2 regions of the Amycolatopsis sp. NPDC004625 genome follow, and region 1 is predicted to be linked to the other one. Evidence: riboswitches for the same ligand, from Rfam matches in the RefSeq annotation. Region 1 holds a riboswitch; the other holds the start of a gene.
What was found. Region 1 has a riboswitch for glycine ahead of gcvP (aminomethyl-transferring glycine dehydrogenase). Riboswitches for the same ligand answer to the same signal wherever they lie in the genome.
Positions count from the first base shown of each region.

Region 2: another riboswitch for glycine. It lies ahead of gcvP (aminomethyl-transferring glycine dehydrogenase); the one in region 1 lies ahead of gcvP (aminomethyl-transferring glycine dehydrogenase).

Region 1 is NZ_JBEXKX010000001.1:290,287-297,543, forward strand. It holds gene ABZW17_RS01350 (aldehyde dehydrogenase family protein) at 1-1,052, shown strand, start outside; gene ABZW17_RS01355 (3-oxoacyl-ACP reductase) at 1,052-1,819, shown strand; gene ABZW17_RS01360 (hypothetical protein) at 1,816-2,007, opposite strand; gene ABZW17_RS01365 (helix-turn-helix transcriptional regulator) at 2,080-3,372, shown strand; glycine riboswitch at 3,542-3,640, shown strand; gene gcvP (aminomethyl-transferring glycine dehydrogenase) at 3,680-6,511, shown strand; gene gcvT (glycine cleavage system aminomethyltransferase GcvT) at 6,578-7,257, shown strand, end outside.
Region 2 is NZ_JBEXKX010000003.1:118,259-125,515, forward strand. It holds gene gcvP (aminomethyl-transferring glycine dehydrogenase) at 1-2,357, opposite strand, end outside; glycine riboswitch at 2,528-2,626, opposite strand; gene ABZW17_RS04295 (MerR family transcriptional regulator) at 2,669-3,247, opposite strand; gene ABZW17_RS04300 (TetR/AcrR family transcriptional regulator) at 3,548-4,159, shown strand; gene trxA (thioredoxin) at 4,140-4,475, opposite strand; gene ABZW17_RS04310 (MerR family transcriptional regulator) at 4,485-4,880, opposite strand; gene ABZW17_RS04315 (bifunctional nuclease family protein) at 5,070-5,543, opposite strand; gene ABZW17_RS04320 (MerR family transcriptional regulator) at 5,760-6,506, opposite strand; gene garA (glycogen accumulation regulator GarA) at 6,503-6,967, opposite strand; gene gcvH (glycine cleavage system protein GcvH) at 7,082-7,257, opposite strand, start outside.

The DNA of each region.
Region 1 (7,257 bases):
GGCAGATCCCGGTCCCGGGCGGGATCAACGTCACCTTCCAGGAACCCCTGGGCGTGGTCGGCGTGATCGTCCCGTGGAACTTCCCGATGCCGATCGCCGGCTGGGGGTTCGCGCCCGCGCTCGCCGCCGGGAACACCGTCGTCCTCAAACCGGCCGAGCTGACGCCGCTGACCGCCATCCGGCTGGCCGAGCTGGCGCGCGAGGCGGGCATCCCGGAGGACGTCTTCCAGGTGCTGCCCGGCAAGGGATCCGTGGTCGGGCAGCGGTTCGTGGACCACCCGGGCGTGCGCAAGGTCGTCTTCACCGGCTCGACCGAGGTCGGCAAGCAGATCATGGCCGGCTGCGCGGCCCAGGTGAAGCGCGTGACGCTGGAGCTGGGCGGCAAGAACGCGAACATCGTCTTCGCCGACTCCGACCTGGAGAAGGCCGCGGCGACCGCGCCCTACGGCGTCTTCGACAACGCGGGCCAGGACTGCTGCGCGCGGTCGCTGATCCTCGTGCAGGCGAGCGCGTACGACCGGTTCATGGAGCTGCTCGAGCCCGCGGTGCACGGCGTCGTCGTCGGCGACCCCGGCGACGAGAAGACCGAGATGGGCCCGCTGATCTCGGCCGCGCACCGGGAGAAGGTCGCCTCCTACGTCCCGGCCGACGCGCCCGTGGCGTTCCGCGGCTCCGCTCCCGAAGGCCGCGGCTTCTGGTTCCCGCCGACCGTCGTCACCCCGCCCGACCTGCGCCACCCGCTCGCCGCGGAGGAGGTCTTCGGCCCGGTCGTCGCCGTCGTGCCGTTCGCGGACGAGGCCGAGGCGGTCCGGATGGCCAACGCGACCGAATACGGCCTGTCCGGGTCGATCTGGACCCGCGACGCCGGCCGCGCGTTCCGGGTTGCGCGCGGCGTCGAATCCGGCAACCTCTCGGTGAACTCGCACTCGTCGGTGCGCTACTGGACGCCGTTCGGCGGCTTCAAGCAGTCCGGCCTCGGCCGCGAGCTCGGCCCGGACGCCGCCGCGGCGTTCACCGAAACCAAGAACGTCTTTCTGAGCACGGAGGAGTAATGGTCCAGCGTTTCGAAGGCCGCGTCGCGGTCATCACCGGCGGCGCGAGCGGCATCGGGCTCGCCTCGGCCCGCCGTCTGGCGAGCGAGGGTGCGAAGGTCGTCATCGCGGACCTCTCGCCGGTCGAGGGCAAGGCGGCCGCCGACGACATCGGCGGCGCGTTCATCCAGACCGACGTCACCGACGCCGAGCAGGTCGAGAACCTGTTCCACAGCACGGTCGAGCAGTTCGGCTCGGTCGACGTCGCCTTCAACAACGCGGGGATTTCGCCGCCCGAGGACGACTCGATCCTGACCACCGGCATCGAGGCGTGGGACCGGGTCCAGCGCGTCAACCTGACCTCGGTGTACCACTGCTGCAAGGCGGTCCTGCCGCACATGCAGCGCCAGGGCCGCGGTTCGATCATCAACACGGCGTCGTTCGTGGCCGTGATGGGCGCGGCGACGTCGCAGATTTCGTACACGGCGTCCAAGGGCGGGGTGCTCGCGATGAGCCGCGAGCTCGGGGTGCAGTTCGCGCGGGAGAACATCCGCGTCAACGCGCTGTGCCCGGGCCCGGTGAACACGCCGCTGCTGAAGGAGCTGTTCGCCAAGGACCCGGAACGCGCGGCCCGCCGCCTGATCCACGTCCCGGTCGGCCGGTTCGCGGAGCCGGAGGAGATCGCGGGCGCGGTGGCCTTCCTGGCCAGCGACGACGCGAGTTTCATCACGGCGTCCCAGTTCCTGGTCGACGGCGGCATCTCGGGCGCGTACGTCACCCCGCTCTAACGGCGGGTCTTGACGCCGTAGACCTCCTTAAGGAACTTCCAGGCGGCGTTGAGGCGCTTGCGTTCTTCGGAGATGGCTTTCTCCCGGCGCCGCAGGATCCGGGTGGCGACCTCGGAGGCGAGGAACGCGCCGGCGGCGAAGGTCAGGACGCCGACGATCAGGGTGAGGGCGATGACGGTGGTGGTCATGGTGACCAGCGTCGGCCGCGCCCGGGCGATTCGTCCCTGCGCAAAGCTAGCGGGTTTCGTTAGCTTTGTGAGGTGACGCACTGGCGCGCCGACGAGTGGGCGGAAGCGGTCCGGGCCGGCCTGCGCTCCCGCGGGCTCTCCCTCGACGAGGCCGCGCGGCGCGTCGGCGTTCCCACCTCCACCCTGCGCAGCTGGATCGAGCACCGGCACGCGCCGAAGGTCACCGTCTTCGACCACTGGGCCCAGCTCGCCGACGTCACCGGCCTCAGCGAGGCCGAGCTCCTGCGCGTCGCCGGTGTGCTGCCCGACTCCCTCGCCGGCCCCGTGCACGTCGCCCAGGCGGCGAAGGCGCTCAGGGAGGGCATCGACCGGGCCGGGCAGTTCCTCCGGCAGGCCACCGCGCTCGTCTACTCCTCGCCCGGCACGCAGGTGGCCAACGCCATCGCCGCGTCGCCCGTCGACTGGGAGATGCGGATCCGGTCGGCCACCCGCGGCGACGAGGTCCGCGTCACCTACCACCACTACGTCGGGATCGTGCCGCCGCGGGACTTCCCGCACGACGACGCCGAGGTGCGCCGGATCATCGAGCACGACGTCCTCGGCGAGCTGTGGCGGCCGCTCGGGCTGTACTGGCGGGTCGCGGAGGTGCACGACTGGCACGAACCGCCGCGGCTGGTGATCCAGGTGCCCGAGCAGGAGGCGACGCGGCCGCCCGCGCCGTCGCCCGTGGTCGCCGCGCCGCCGGTCGTCGTGCTGTCGCCGATCTGGGGGTACGGCGAGCTGCTCGCCTCGCTGGTCGCCGACGGGCTCGGCTTCGGCAACGTCGACTTCCGCTACTTCGGCCTGCCCGAAACGATGGCCGACCGGGTCCGGATCACCGCCCGTGAGCTGGCCGAACCCGCGCCGCGGCTGGTGCACTCGGTGCCGCCGATCATGCTGCTGCACGGCCTCGCCGTGCCGGACCTGACCGGCCGCCTCCCGATCGTCGTCCGGTACGGGCCGCGGATGCGCGCCCGCGCGGCCCGCATCTACCGCGAGCCGCTGCTGGAGGCCGGGTTCACCGACCCCGAGGAGGGCGCGAAAGCGATCGAAGACGCCGTCACGGTCCCGCCCGGCTGCCCGCACTTCGAGGTGACGCTGGCCGACGAGGACGTCTTCGACGGCGACCGGCCGTCCCTGGACCGGCTCAACGACTCGGTGGCCTGGTTCGCCGAGCAGATCGTCGAGCAGGTGCTGCTGGGCGCCGGCCGGCCGCCGGTGCCGGTCGGCGGGCCGTTGAAACGCCTGGTCCTGCCGTCGGGGCGGGTCCGGCGGCCGCCGGTGCTGGCCGGGCGGGTCGTGCGTCGAGCCGCGGTCGAAGACTGATGTGGTGTTGCCCGGGTGAAGTAGACGGACCTCGAACCCGCCGGGTACCGTAGCCGCCACAACTGCAGATCGGGCCGTAGAGCCGAGGCGGGAGAGCCCTCACGAAGTCGGTGGGGCACCGAAGGAGCAAACTCCCCGGAATCTCTCAGGTACCTGCTACCGCTTCGCGCGAGGCCACTCTGGAAAGCAGGCGCACCCGCGCCTCACCCAAGGTGAAAGCCGTGTCGCTCACGGTGAAACTCTCAGGTGCCATGACAGAGGGGGAGTTCCCAGCGCACCGCTGTGTGCCCGGCCTTAGGAGCTCCCGATCACTTCCACGCAGTTCGACGCCCGCCACATCGGCCCGTCCGAGGCCGAACGCGCGAAGATGCTCGCCGAGTGCGGCTACGGCAGCCTGGACGCCCTCGTCGGCGCCGCCGTCCCGAGCGCCATCCGCGCCACCCGTGACCTGCGGCTCCCGCCCGCCGCGTCCGAAGAGGACGCCACCGCGGAACTGCGCGCCCTCGCCGCGCGCAACCGGCCGATGACGCAGATGATCGGCCTGGGCTACTCCGACACCGTCACGCCGGGCGTCATCCGCCGGAACGTGCTCGAGAACCCGGCCTGGTACACCGCGTACACGCCCTACCAGCCGGAAATCTCCCAGGGCCGCCTCGAAGCCCTCCTCAACTTCCAGACCATGGTCGCCGACCTGACCGGCCTGGCCACCGCGAACGCCTCGCTGCTGGACGAGTCGACCGCCGTCGCCGAGGCCGTCACGCTGATGCGCCGCGCGTCCAAGTCCAAGTCGAACAAGGTCGTCCTGGACGCCGAGTGCCTGCCGCAGACCATCGCCGTCGTGCGCACCCGCGTCGAGGCCCTCGGCATCGAGGTCGAGGTGCGCGACCTGCTGACCGGCCTGCCGGACGACTTCTTCGGCGTCGTCGTCCAGTACCCGGGCGCGTCCGGTGTGCTGCGCGGCCGCGGTTTCTACCACGCGGTTTCCGAGTCGGCAAAGGCCGCGGGCGCCCTGTTCACCGTCGCCGCCGACCTCCTCGCGCTCACCCTGATCACCTCGCCCGGCGAGTTCGGTGCCGACGTCGCCGCCGGTTCGACGCAGCGCTTCGGCGTCCCGCTCGGCTACGGCGGCCCGCACGCCGGGTACATGTCCGTCCGCGCCGGCCTCGAGCGCTCGCTGCCCGGGCGGCTGGTCGGCGTCTCGGTCGACGCCGACGGCAACTCCGCCTACCGCCTCGCGCTGCAGACGCGGGAGCAGCACATCCGCCGCGAGAAGGCGACGTCGAACATCTGCACCGCGCAGGTCCTGCCGGCCGTGCTCGCCGCGATGTACGCGGTCTACCACGGCCCGGACGGCCTGAAGAAGATCGCCCGGCGCGTCCACGGCCTGGCCGCGGGCTTCGCCGAGGCACTGCGCAAGACCGGTGTCGAGGTCGTGCACGAGTCGTTCTTCGACACCGTCCTCGCGCGGGTCCCGGGCGGGGCCGCCGAGGTCCACGCGGCCGCCCGCGCGGCCGGCGTCAACCTCGGCCACGTCGACGCCGACCACGTCCGCGTCGCCTTCGACGAGGTCAGCACCCCGGCGATCACCGCGAAGGTGCTGCGCGCGTTCGGCGTCGAAGAAGACGTCGAGGACGGCGTCGCATTGCCGAACGGCTTGGCCCGCGAGAGCGGCTTCATGGGGCACGAGGTCTTCGGCACCCACCGCTCCGAGACGGCGATGCTGCGCTACCTGCGCAGGCTGTCCGACCAGGACTACGCCCTCGACCGCGGCATGATCCCGCTCGGTTCCTGCACGATGAAGCTCAACGCCACCACGGAGATGGAGCCGATCAGCTGGCGCGAGTTCGCGGGCATCCACCCGTTCGCCCCGGCCGAAGACGCCGAGGGCTACCACACGCTCGTGGCACAGCTGGCGGACTGGCTGGCCGAGGTCACCGGCTACGACCAGGTGTCGCTGCAGCCGAACGCGGGCAGCCAGGGCGAGCTCGCCGGGCTGCTGGCGATCCGCGCGTACCACCGCGCGAACGGCGACGAGGCCCGGGACGTCTGCCTGATCCCGTCGTCCGCGCACGGCACCAACGCCGCCTCCGCGGTGCTCGCCGGGATGCGCGTGGTCGTCGTCAAGTGCACCGACGAGGGCAACGTCGACCTGGCCGACCTGCGCGCCAAGGTGGCCGCCCACCAGGACACCCTCGCCGCGATCATGGTCACCTACCCGTCCACGCACGGCGTGTACGAGCACGACATCGACGAGCTGGCCAAGATCGTCCACGACGGCGGCGGCCAGGTGTACGTCGACGGCGCGAACCTCAACGCCCTGCTCGGCCTGGCCAAGCCGGGCGAGTTCGGCGGCGACGTCTCGCACCTGAACCTGCACAAGACCTTCTGCATCCCGCACGGCGGTGGCGGTCCGGGCGTCGGCCCGGTCGCGGTGCGCGCACACCTGGCGCCCTACCTGCCGAACCACCCGCTGCTCGACGCCGCCGGTCCGGAAACCGGCGTCGGCCCGATCAGCGGCGCGCCCTACGGCTCGGCGTCGATCCTGCCGATCTCGTGGGCCTACGTGCGGATGATGGGTGCACCCGGCCTGACCGCCGCGACGAAGGTCGCCGTGCTCGCCGCGAACTACGTCGCCTCGCGCCTGGCGCCGCACTACCCGGTGCTCTACACGGGCCAGGACGGTCTGGTCGCGCACGAGTGCATCCTCGACCTGCGCCAGATCACCAAGGAGACCGGCGTGACGGTCGACGACGTCGCCAAGCGGCTCATCGACTACGGCTTCCACGCGCCGACCATGTCGTTCCCGGTCGCGGGCACGCTGATGGTCGAGCCGACCGAGTCCGAGGACCTCGGCGAGATCGACCGGTTCTGCGACGCGATGATCGCCATCCGCGCCGAGATCGACGAGGTGGCCAACGGCAAGTGGACCGCGGAGGAGTCGCCGCTGCGGGGCGCCCCGCACACCGCGGAGACGCTGGTCGGGGAGTGGGACAAGCCCTACAGCCGCGAGCTGGCCGTGTTCCCGGCGGGTGTTTCGCGCAAGAACAAGTACTGGCCCCCGGTGCGTCGCATCGACGGCGCCCGCGGCGACCGTAACCTCGTGTGCTCCTGCCCGCCCCTCAGCGAGTACGGCTCGTGAGTGGTTAGGCGGGTTCTAACCCTCCTTACCACTCACGACCACCTACGGAAGGCGACCATTTCCCCCATGTCTCGCGAAACCTCCCTGCACGGAGTCCACAAGGGACTCGGTGCGCTGTTCACCGACTTCGCCGGCTGGTCCATGCCGGTCCGCTACGCCAGCGAGCTGGCCGAGCACAAGGCCGTCCGCGAGGCGGCCGGGCTGTTCGACCTCTCGCACATGGCCGAAATCCACGTCACCGGCAAGCAGGCGGCCGACGTCCTGGACTTCGCGCTGGTCGGCAACCTCACCGGGGTCAAGCCGGGCCGGGCGCGGTACACGATGATCTGCAACCCCGAGGGCGGGGTGCTCGACGACCTGGTCGTCTACCGCCTGGCCGACGAGCACTACCTGGTCGTCGCGAACGCGGGCAACGCGAAGGTCGTCGCCGACGCCCTCGCCGAGCGGGTCGCGGGCTTCGACGCCGTGGTCGACGACCGGTCCGAGACGACCGCGCTGATCGCCGTCCAGGGCCCGAAGGCCGTCGAGATCCTCGGCGCAGTCACCGACGCCGACCTGGACGCGCTCAAGTACTACGCCAGCGTCCCGGCGTCGGTGAAGGGCCACGACGTCCTGCTCGCCCGCACCGGCTACACCGGCGAGGACGGCTTCGAGCTGTTCGTCGACGCCGACGAGGCCCCGGCGTTGTGGCGGCTGCTCCTGGAGACCGGCGAGCCGCACGGCCTGGTCCCGGCCGGTCTCGCCTG
Region 2 (7,257 bases), on a different contig from region 1:
ACCGCCACGAGCGTCGCCCGGCGCAGCCCCTCGGCCCCCATCATCCGGATGTAGGCCCACGAGATCGGCAGGATCGACGCGCTGCCCCACGGCGCCGCGCTGACCGGACCGACGCCGGTGGCGGGGCCGGCCGCCGGCTGCAGGGGGTGGTTCGGGAGGAACGGCGCGAGGTGCGCGCGGACGCCGATCGGGCCGACGCCGGGCCCGCCGCCGCCGTGCGGGATGCAGAACGTCTTGTGCAGGTTGAGGTGCGAGACGTCGGCGCCGAAGCGGCCGTACTGGGCGACGCCGATCAGCGCGTTGAGGTTGGCGCCGTCGACGTAGACCTGGCCGCCCGCGTCGTGCACCGCCGCGCACACCTCGCCGACGGTGTCCTCGTAGACGCCGTGCGTCGACGGGTACGTCAGCATGATCGCGGCCAGGTCGGCGCGGTGCTCGTCCACAGTGGACTTCAGGTGCGCGAGGTCGATGTTCCCTTCGTCGTCGCAGCGGACGACGACCACGCGCATGCCGGCCATGACGGCGCTGGCCGCGTTGGTGCCGTGGGCGCTGGCCGGGATGAGGCAGACGTCCCGGGCGTGCTCGCCGCGCGAGCGGTGGTGGGCGCGGATGGCGAGCAGGCCCGCGAACTCGCCCTGGCTGCCGGCGTTGGGCTGCAGCGAAACCGTGTCGTAGCCGGTGATCCGGGCGAGCCAGGTGCCGAGATCGGCGACCAGGTCCAGCAGACCGGCGGCGTCTTCGACGGGCGCGAAGGGGTGCAAGCCGGCGAACTCCGGCCAGGTGATCGGTTCCATCTCGGCGGTGGCGTTGAGCTTCATGGTGCACGAGCCGAGCGGGATCATGCTGCGGTCGAGGGCGAGGTCCTTGTCCGCCAGCTGCCGGAGGTAGCGCAGCATGGCGGTCTCCGAGCGGTGCGCGTGGAACACGGGGTGCGTCAGGTACTCGCCCGTCCGGCGCAGCGGGGCCGGGAGGGCGTCCGCGGTGTCCGCGTCGAGCCCGTCCACATCGGACACCAAGACGCCGAACGCCTTCCACACCAGCGAAAGCCGCTCGCGGGTGGTGGTCTCGTCGCAGGCGGCGCCGACGTGGTCGTCGTCGACCGGCCGGAGGTTCACCCCGAGGTCGCGGGCCGCCGCGACGACCGCGGCCGCCCGCCCGGGCACGGTCGCGGTGACGGTGTCGAAGAATTCGCCGTGTCCGACGTCGATGCCGCCCTCGGCGAGGCCGGCGGCGAGCACGGTGGCCATCCGGTGGGTCCGCAGCGCGATCCGGCGCAGGCCGTCGGGCCCGTGGTACACGGCGTACATAGACGCCAGCACGGCCGGCAGGACCTGCGCGGTGCAGATGTTCGACGTCGCCTTCTCCCGGCGGATGTGCTGCTCGCGGGTCTGCAGGGCGAGTCGGTACGCGGGGTTTCCGTCGGCGTCCCGGGACACGCCGACGAGGCGCCCGGGCAGCTGCCGTTCGAGGCCGTGGCGGACGGCGAGGTAGGCGGCGTGCGGGCCGCCGAAGCCGAGCGGGACGCCGAACCGCTGGGTCGATCCGACGGCGACGTCGGCGCCGAGTTCGCCGGGCGGCCGCAGCAGGGTGAGGGCGAGCGGGTCGGCGGCGACCACGACCGCCGCGCCGTGCTTCTTCGCCTCGCCGATGGTGAGGTCGAGTTCGCGGACGGCCCCGGAGGCGCCCGGGTAGGACAGGAGGATGCCGAAGAAGTCGCCGCCGAGCCCGAGCCCGGTCAGTCCTTGGGACAGGTCTTCGACGACGAGCTCGATGCCGAGGGGTTCGGCCCGGGTGCGCAGGACGGCGAGCGTCTGCGGCAGGGTGTCGGCGTCGACGACGAACCGGGCGGACTTCGTTCGTCCGGCCCGCCGCACGAGGGTCATGGCTTCGGCGGCCGCGGTGGCTTCGTCGAGCAGCGAGGCGTTGGCGACGGGCAGGCCGGTCAGGTCGGCGATCGCGGTCTGGAAGGTGAGCAGCGCTTCCAGCCGGCCTTGGGAGATTTCGGGCTGGTAGGGGGTGTAGGCGGTGTACCAGGCCGGGTTTTCGAGGACGCCGCGCCGGAGGACGGGTGGGGTGACGGTGTCGTGGTACCCGAGCCCGATCATCTGCGCCATCGGCCGGTTGCGCGCGGCCAGCTCCCGCAGTTCGGCAAGGGCTTGCGCTTCGGAGGCGGCGGCCGGCAGTTCGAGCGGCTGCGCGGACTCCCGCAGCGACTCGGGAACGGCCCGCTCGGCGAGCTCGTCGAGGGAGGCGACGCCGACAACGTCGAGGATGTGCCGGAGATCTTCGGAACCGGGCCCGATGTGCCGGTCGGCGAAGGGAATCCCTTGTTCCAGGGAGGCGAGTGACGGATCCACGATGGCCTCCTGGTACGGCGACGCCGGGCCGGGACGGCGATGTCCCGGCCTCCCCACTCTGTCCGTACCCATTTCTGGGCGCCTGAGAGTTTCGCCCGTAGGTTGACCCGGGCTTGCACCGTCGGCGGGGCCATCAGGGTGTGTTCTGACGACCCGCTTTCCAGAGGCGTCTCGTCCGCGCGGTCCAGGGTGCCTGAGAGGTTCCGGGGAGGACTTGCTCCTTCGGCGCCGAGCTCAAGGTGTGGCTCGGACTCTCCCGCGCGGATTCGTCGACCGCACGGTGAACCTTACTCCGTCCGCCGCAGCGGTGATCACCCGGTCTTGCGGGCGTTGCGGCGTTGCGTGAGTTCGTCCGGTTCGTGGGTCTCGACGATGCCGCCGTCGGCGCGTTCGGCCGGGAACTCGTGGATGGTGCCGCTGATTTCCTGCATGGCGCCACTGACCGCGATGCCGAAGACGCCTTGGCCGCCCTGGAGCAGGTCGACGATCTCTTCCGGTGACGTGCACTCGTAGACCGTGGTGCCGTCGGAGAACAGCGTGACCCTGGCCAGGTCGCGGACGCCGCGGACGCGCAGGTGGTCGACCGCGACCCGGATGTTCTGGAGCGAGACGCCGGTGTCGAGGAGCCGTTTGACGACCTTGAGGACCAGGATGTCCTTGAACGAGTACAGCCGCTGCGAGCCGGAGCCGTGCGCGGTGCGGATGCTCGGCGCGACCAGCTTGGTCCGGGCCCAGTAGTCGAGCTGGCGGTAGGTGATGCCGGCGATCTGGCACGCCGCCGGACCCCGGTAGCCCACCAGCTCGTCGGGCAGCGAGTCGTCGGGGAACAGTTCTCCCTGCTCACCAGTCGCGACCTCGACAGGCTGCTTCTCGGAACCAGCCTCGACCACGCAAGCCTCCCCTCGCCCGACCTGGCGGCCGGCGAATGACAGCCGGAGGAGTCCCAGGAGCGGGACCCACCGGAGATCAACCGCCACGATCCGGCCCCAGACCGTGAATCACACCGTGGCGATTTACCTCCTTCGACGGTAAGCGTCCGGAGAACACCGGTCAACGCGACGCGCGGCAAGCCTCAACGGTCGGCTGAGCCTTTGAGCCGTTCGCCGTACCCCCTGCGGCGTGATCCAAACACCTTGACCGCTTTTACTCAGCCGAGTAACTTTTTACTCATGCAAGTAAACACCGACCTCATGGCGGAAATGGGGCTCAGCGCCACCGAGGCGGCCCGCCGGGCGCAGATCATCGGCGCCACCATCGGCGTGCTGTCCGACCTCGGCTACCGCCGGACGACGTTCGCCCGGATCAAGGAGCGCGCCGGCCTCAGCAGCACCCGGCTGATCTCGTACCACTTCACGAACAAGGCCGGCCTGATGCAGGCCGTGCTCAGCACGGTCGTCGAAACGAAGCACCAGTTCCTCGCCGAACGCACCGGTGGCGGCCTCGACCCGGCCGACCGGCCCGGTTACCTGCGGGCGCACATCGAGACGTCGGTGGCGTTCCTGCGGGCGTACCCGGAGTGCGTCCGGGCGCTGTCGGAGCTGGCCGCGAACGCCGACGACGCCGACGGCTGGGTGATGACGAAGGTGCTGGTCGACGACCTGCGCGTGCACGGTCTGGCCCGCCAGCTCAAGCAGGGCCAGTCCGAGGGCGTGTTCGGCGCCTTCACGCCCGAGGTGATGGCGATGTCGATCGCGCAGGCCGTCGACGGCGTGGCCGCGGCCTACGCGGCCGACCCTTCGCTGGACATCGAAACGTACGGGCGCGAGGTCGCGGACGCGTTCGTCAAAGCGACGGCGCCGTGAGGGCGCGGTCGAGGCGGTCTTCGATGCGGGCTTTCGGGAACGCGCCGACGATCGTTTCGACCGGCTCGCCGCCGCGGAAGAGGATCATCGTCGGCAGCGACATGACCTGGTAGGAGCGGGTGGTCCCGGGGTTCTCGTCGGCGTTGATCTTGCGGACGACGAGCTCGCCGTCCCGCTCGGCGGCGAGCTGTGCCAGCACCGGGCCGACCATCCGGCAGGGGCCGCACCAGGTGGCCCAGAACTCGACGAGCACGGGAACGTCGCCGGCGAGGACCTCGGCGAAGGTGGCATCGGTGACGTCGCTGACTGCGGACATGGGGTTCCTTCAGGGGCGTGGGGATTCGGGCACGACACACGGATCGGGTGCCTGGCGGGCCAGGGCGGCGGCGAGTTTCGCGGCCAGTTCGCCGCGGATGCCGCCGAGGCGGGCGAGGAGGGCGTCGGCTTCTTCGAGCTTGCGCCGGTAGACCTCGATCGAGTTCGCGCAGGAGTCGCCGGTCTCGTGGCCGCTGCGCAGGCATTCGACGAAGGGGCGCGTCTCCTCGAGGGTCAGGCCGACCGTCTGGAGGGTCTGGATCTCGTGGACGAGCTGGAGGTCGTCCTCGTCGTACTCGCGGTAGCCGTTCGCCGAGCGACGGGCCGCGAGGAGGCCCTGGTCCTCGTAAAACCGCAGCGCACGAGTGGTGACCCCGGTCCGCTGCGCCAGTTCTCCGATCCGCATACCCCGACGCTAGACGTTGACGCCAACGTCAAGGCAAGGCAAGCAAAACGCCTCAGCCCGGGAGGACGCCGGGGGTCCGGGGGCGGAGCCCCCGGGCGGGGTCTGGGGGTTGCACCCCCAGAGAACACGGCGGGGAGCTCTTGGCGAGCGCTTTCCGCGAGCACACCTCGCCCGAGCTCTCCCCACCCCTCAGGTGTCGGCGCCGCGGAAGTCTTCCGGGGAGACCGAGTCGAGGAACTCGCGGAACTTCTCGACTTCGTCTTCCTGCTCGTCCGGGATGATCAGGCCGGCTTCCTCCAGCACCGAATCCACGGCGTGGATGGGCACCCCGATCCGCAGGGCCAGCGCGACCGAGTCGCTCGGCCGGGCGGACACCCGGATGTCGCCGTCGAAGACGAGCTCCGCGAAGAACGTGCCTTCCTTCAGGTCGGTGATGACGACCTGCTCGAGCTCCCGGCCGAGTGCTCCGATGACCTCTTTCAGCAGGTCATGCGTGAGCGGGCGGGCCGGCCGGACCCCTTGCTGCTCCAAGGCGATGGCGGTGGCTTCGACCGAGCCGATCCAGATCGGCAGGTACCGTTCGCCTTCGGTTTCCCGCAGCAACAAGATCGGCTGATTCGCGGGCAGCTCGACCCGCACACCGACGACGCGCATTTCGCTCATCGGGCTTCGCCTCCCTCTCGTGCACACGGGCTGCAGCGCCGAAACGGTTCCGCGCCGCCACTGTCGACGCTACCCGTCATCCGTGCGCTGTGCTCGCTGTCCGGACTCTCTCGGTTCGCCTGCCGCAAACCCGTGCCTTCACGGTACGGCATGCGGTGCCGAACATTCAGTCATTGACACGGGACCGCAAAGAGGATCTCACTGCCCCGTTATCGATCAACACCCGGCGACGCCGCGGATTCCGGCCTTGACGAGCAGCGTGTGCAGGGTCACGGACAGCGCCGCGAGCTCCCGCACCACCTCGTCGGCCCGGGACTTGGCCTCCGGGTCGCGGTGCCGGTACACCGGCGTCACGATCTGCTCCAGCAGCCCGACCTCGCGGTCGGCCGCGGCGCGGAAAGCACGCAGGTGTCTCGGTTCGATCCCGAATCCGGTCATCGCCTTCACGGTCCGCGCGACCAGCACCGCGTCCGGGTCGAAGAACCCGGCGGGACCGGGCCGGACCAGGCCGTACTGCTGCAGCTCGGCCAGCGCGGCCGCGTCGATGCCCGCCTGCTCCAGGAGCTCCTCCTGGGTCAGGCGCAGCTCCTTGCCCGTGGCGAAGTCCGCCGCCTCGGGCAGGCCGACGTTCTCGGCCGGTGCGTCGATGGGCACCAGCCGGCGCGGCGGGCGGGGCAGGTCCGCGGCGGGCGCGTTGCCCGAGTCCGCCGCGTCCAGCTGTTCCTTGATGACCTTCAACGGGAGGTAGTGGTCCCGCTGGGCGGCCAGGACGAACCTGAGACGCTCCACGTCCGCCGCGGCGAACTGCCGGTACCCCGACGGTGTCCGGCCCGGCTGGACCAGGCCTTCCGCTTCGAGGAACCGGATTTTGGAGATGGTGACATCGGGGAAGTCGCCGCGCAGCTGCGCGAGAACGGCCCCGATGCTCAACCCGTCACGTTGTGGCCGTCCGGCCGCCGTCACTGCGCCCCCTGGCCCCCGTGCCCCGGGCCGGTCAGGAAGACCAGGCGGAACTTCCCGATCTGCACCTCGTCGCCGCCGGCGAGCACGGCCTGGTCGACCGGCTCGCGGTTGACGTAGGTGCCGTTGAGGCTGCCGACGTCGATGACGACGAACTCGCCGCCCTCACGCCGGAATTCGGCGTGGCGGCGGGAGACCGTGACGTCGTCGAGGAAGATGTCGCTGTCCGGGTGCCGCCCGGCGCTGGTGGTGTCGCGGTCGAGCAGGAACCGCGAACCCGCGTTCGGCCCGCGCTTCACGACCAGCAGGGCCGAACCCGGGGGCAGGGCGTCGACCCCCTGGACCGGGGCTTCCGGGGCGGGCTCGCGACCTTCGGCTTCGGCCAGGAAGTCGGCCCGGAAGACAGAGGTCCGCTCCGGAGACTGCTCCGGGGGAACGCCGCCGGGCCCGTCGTTCGTGCTCACCTGAGCTCTCCTCCACACATGCTGTGTTGCCAGTACTCAAGAACGTGTAGCTGCCAACGTACCGTGCCTGATCGATTCTCCGAGCCCCGGCTCCCCGAACCGGCGGAGCGGGCTTCAGCCCTTGGTCAGGGCGTCGTACGCCTCGGCTTCGAGCAGGGCTTCGAGGCCGGCCGGGTCGTCGAGCCGGATCTCGATCAGCCAGCCCTCGCCGTAGGGGTCGCTGTTGATCAGTTCCGGCGAGTCGGCGACGCCGTCGTTGACCGCGACGACCTCCCCGTCGACCGGTGCGA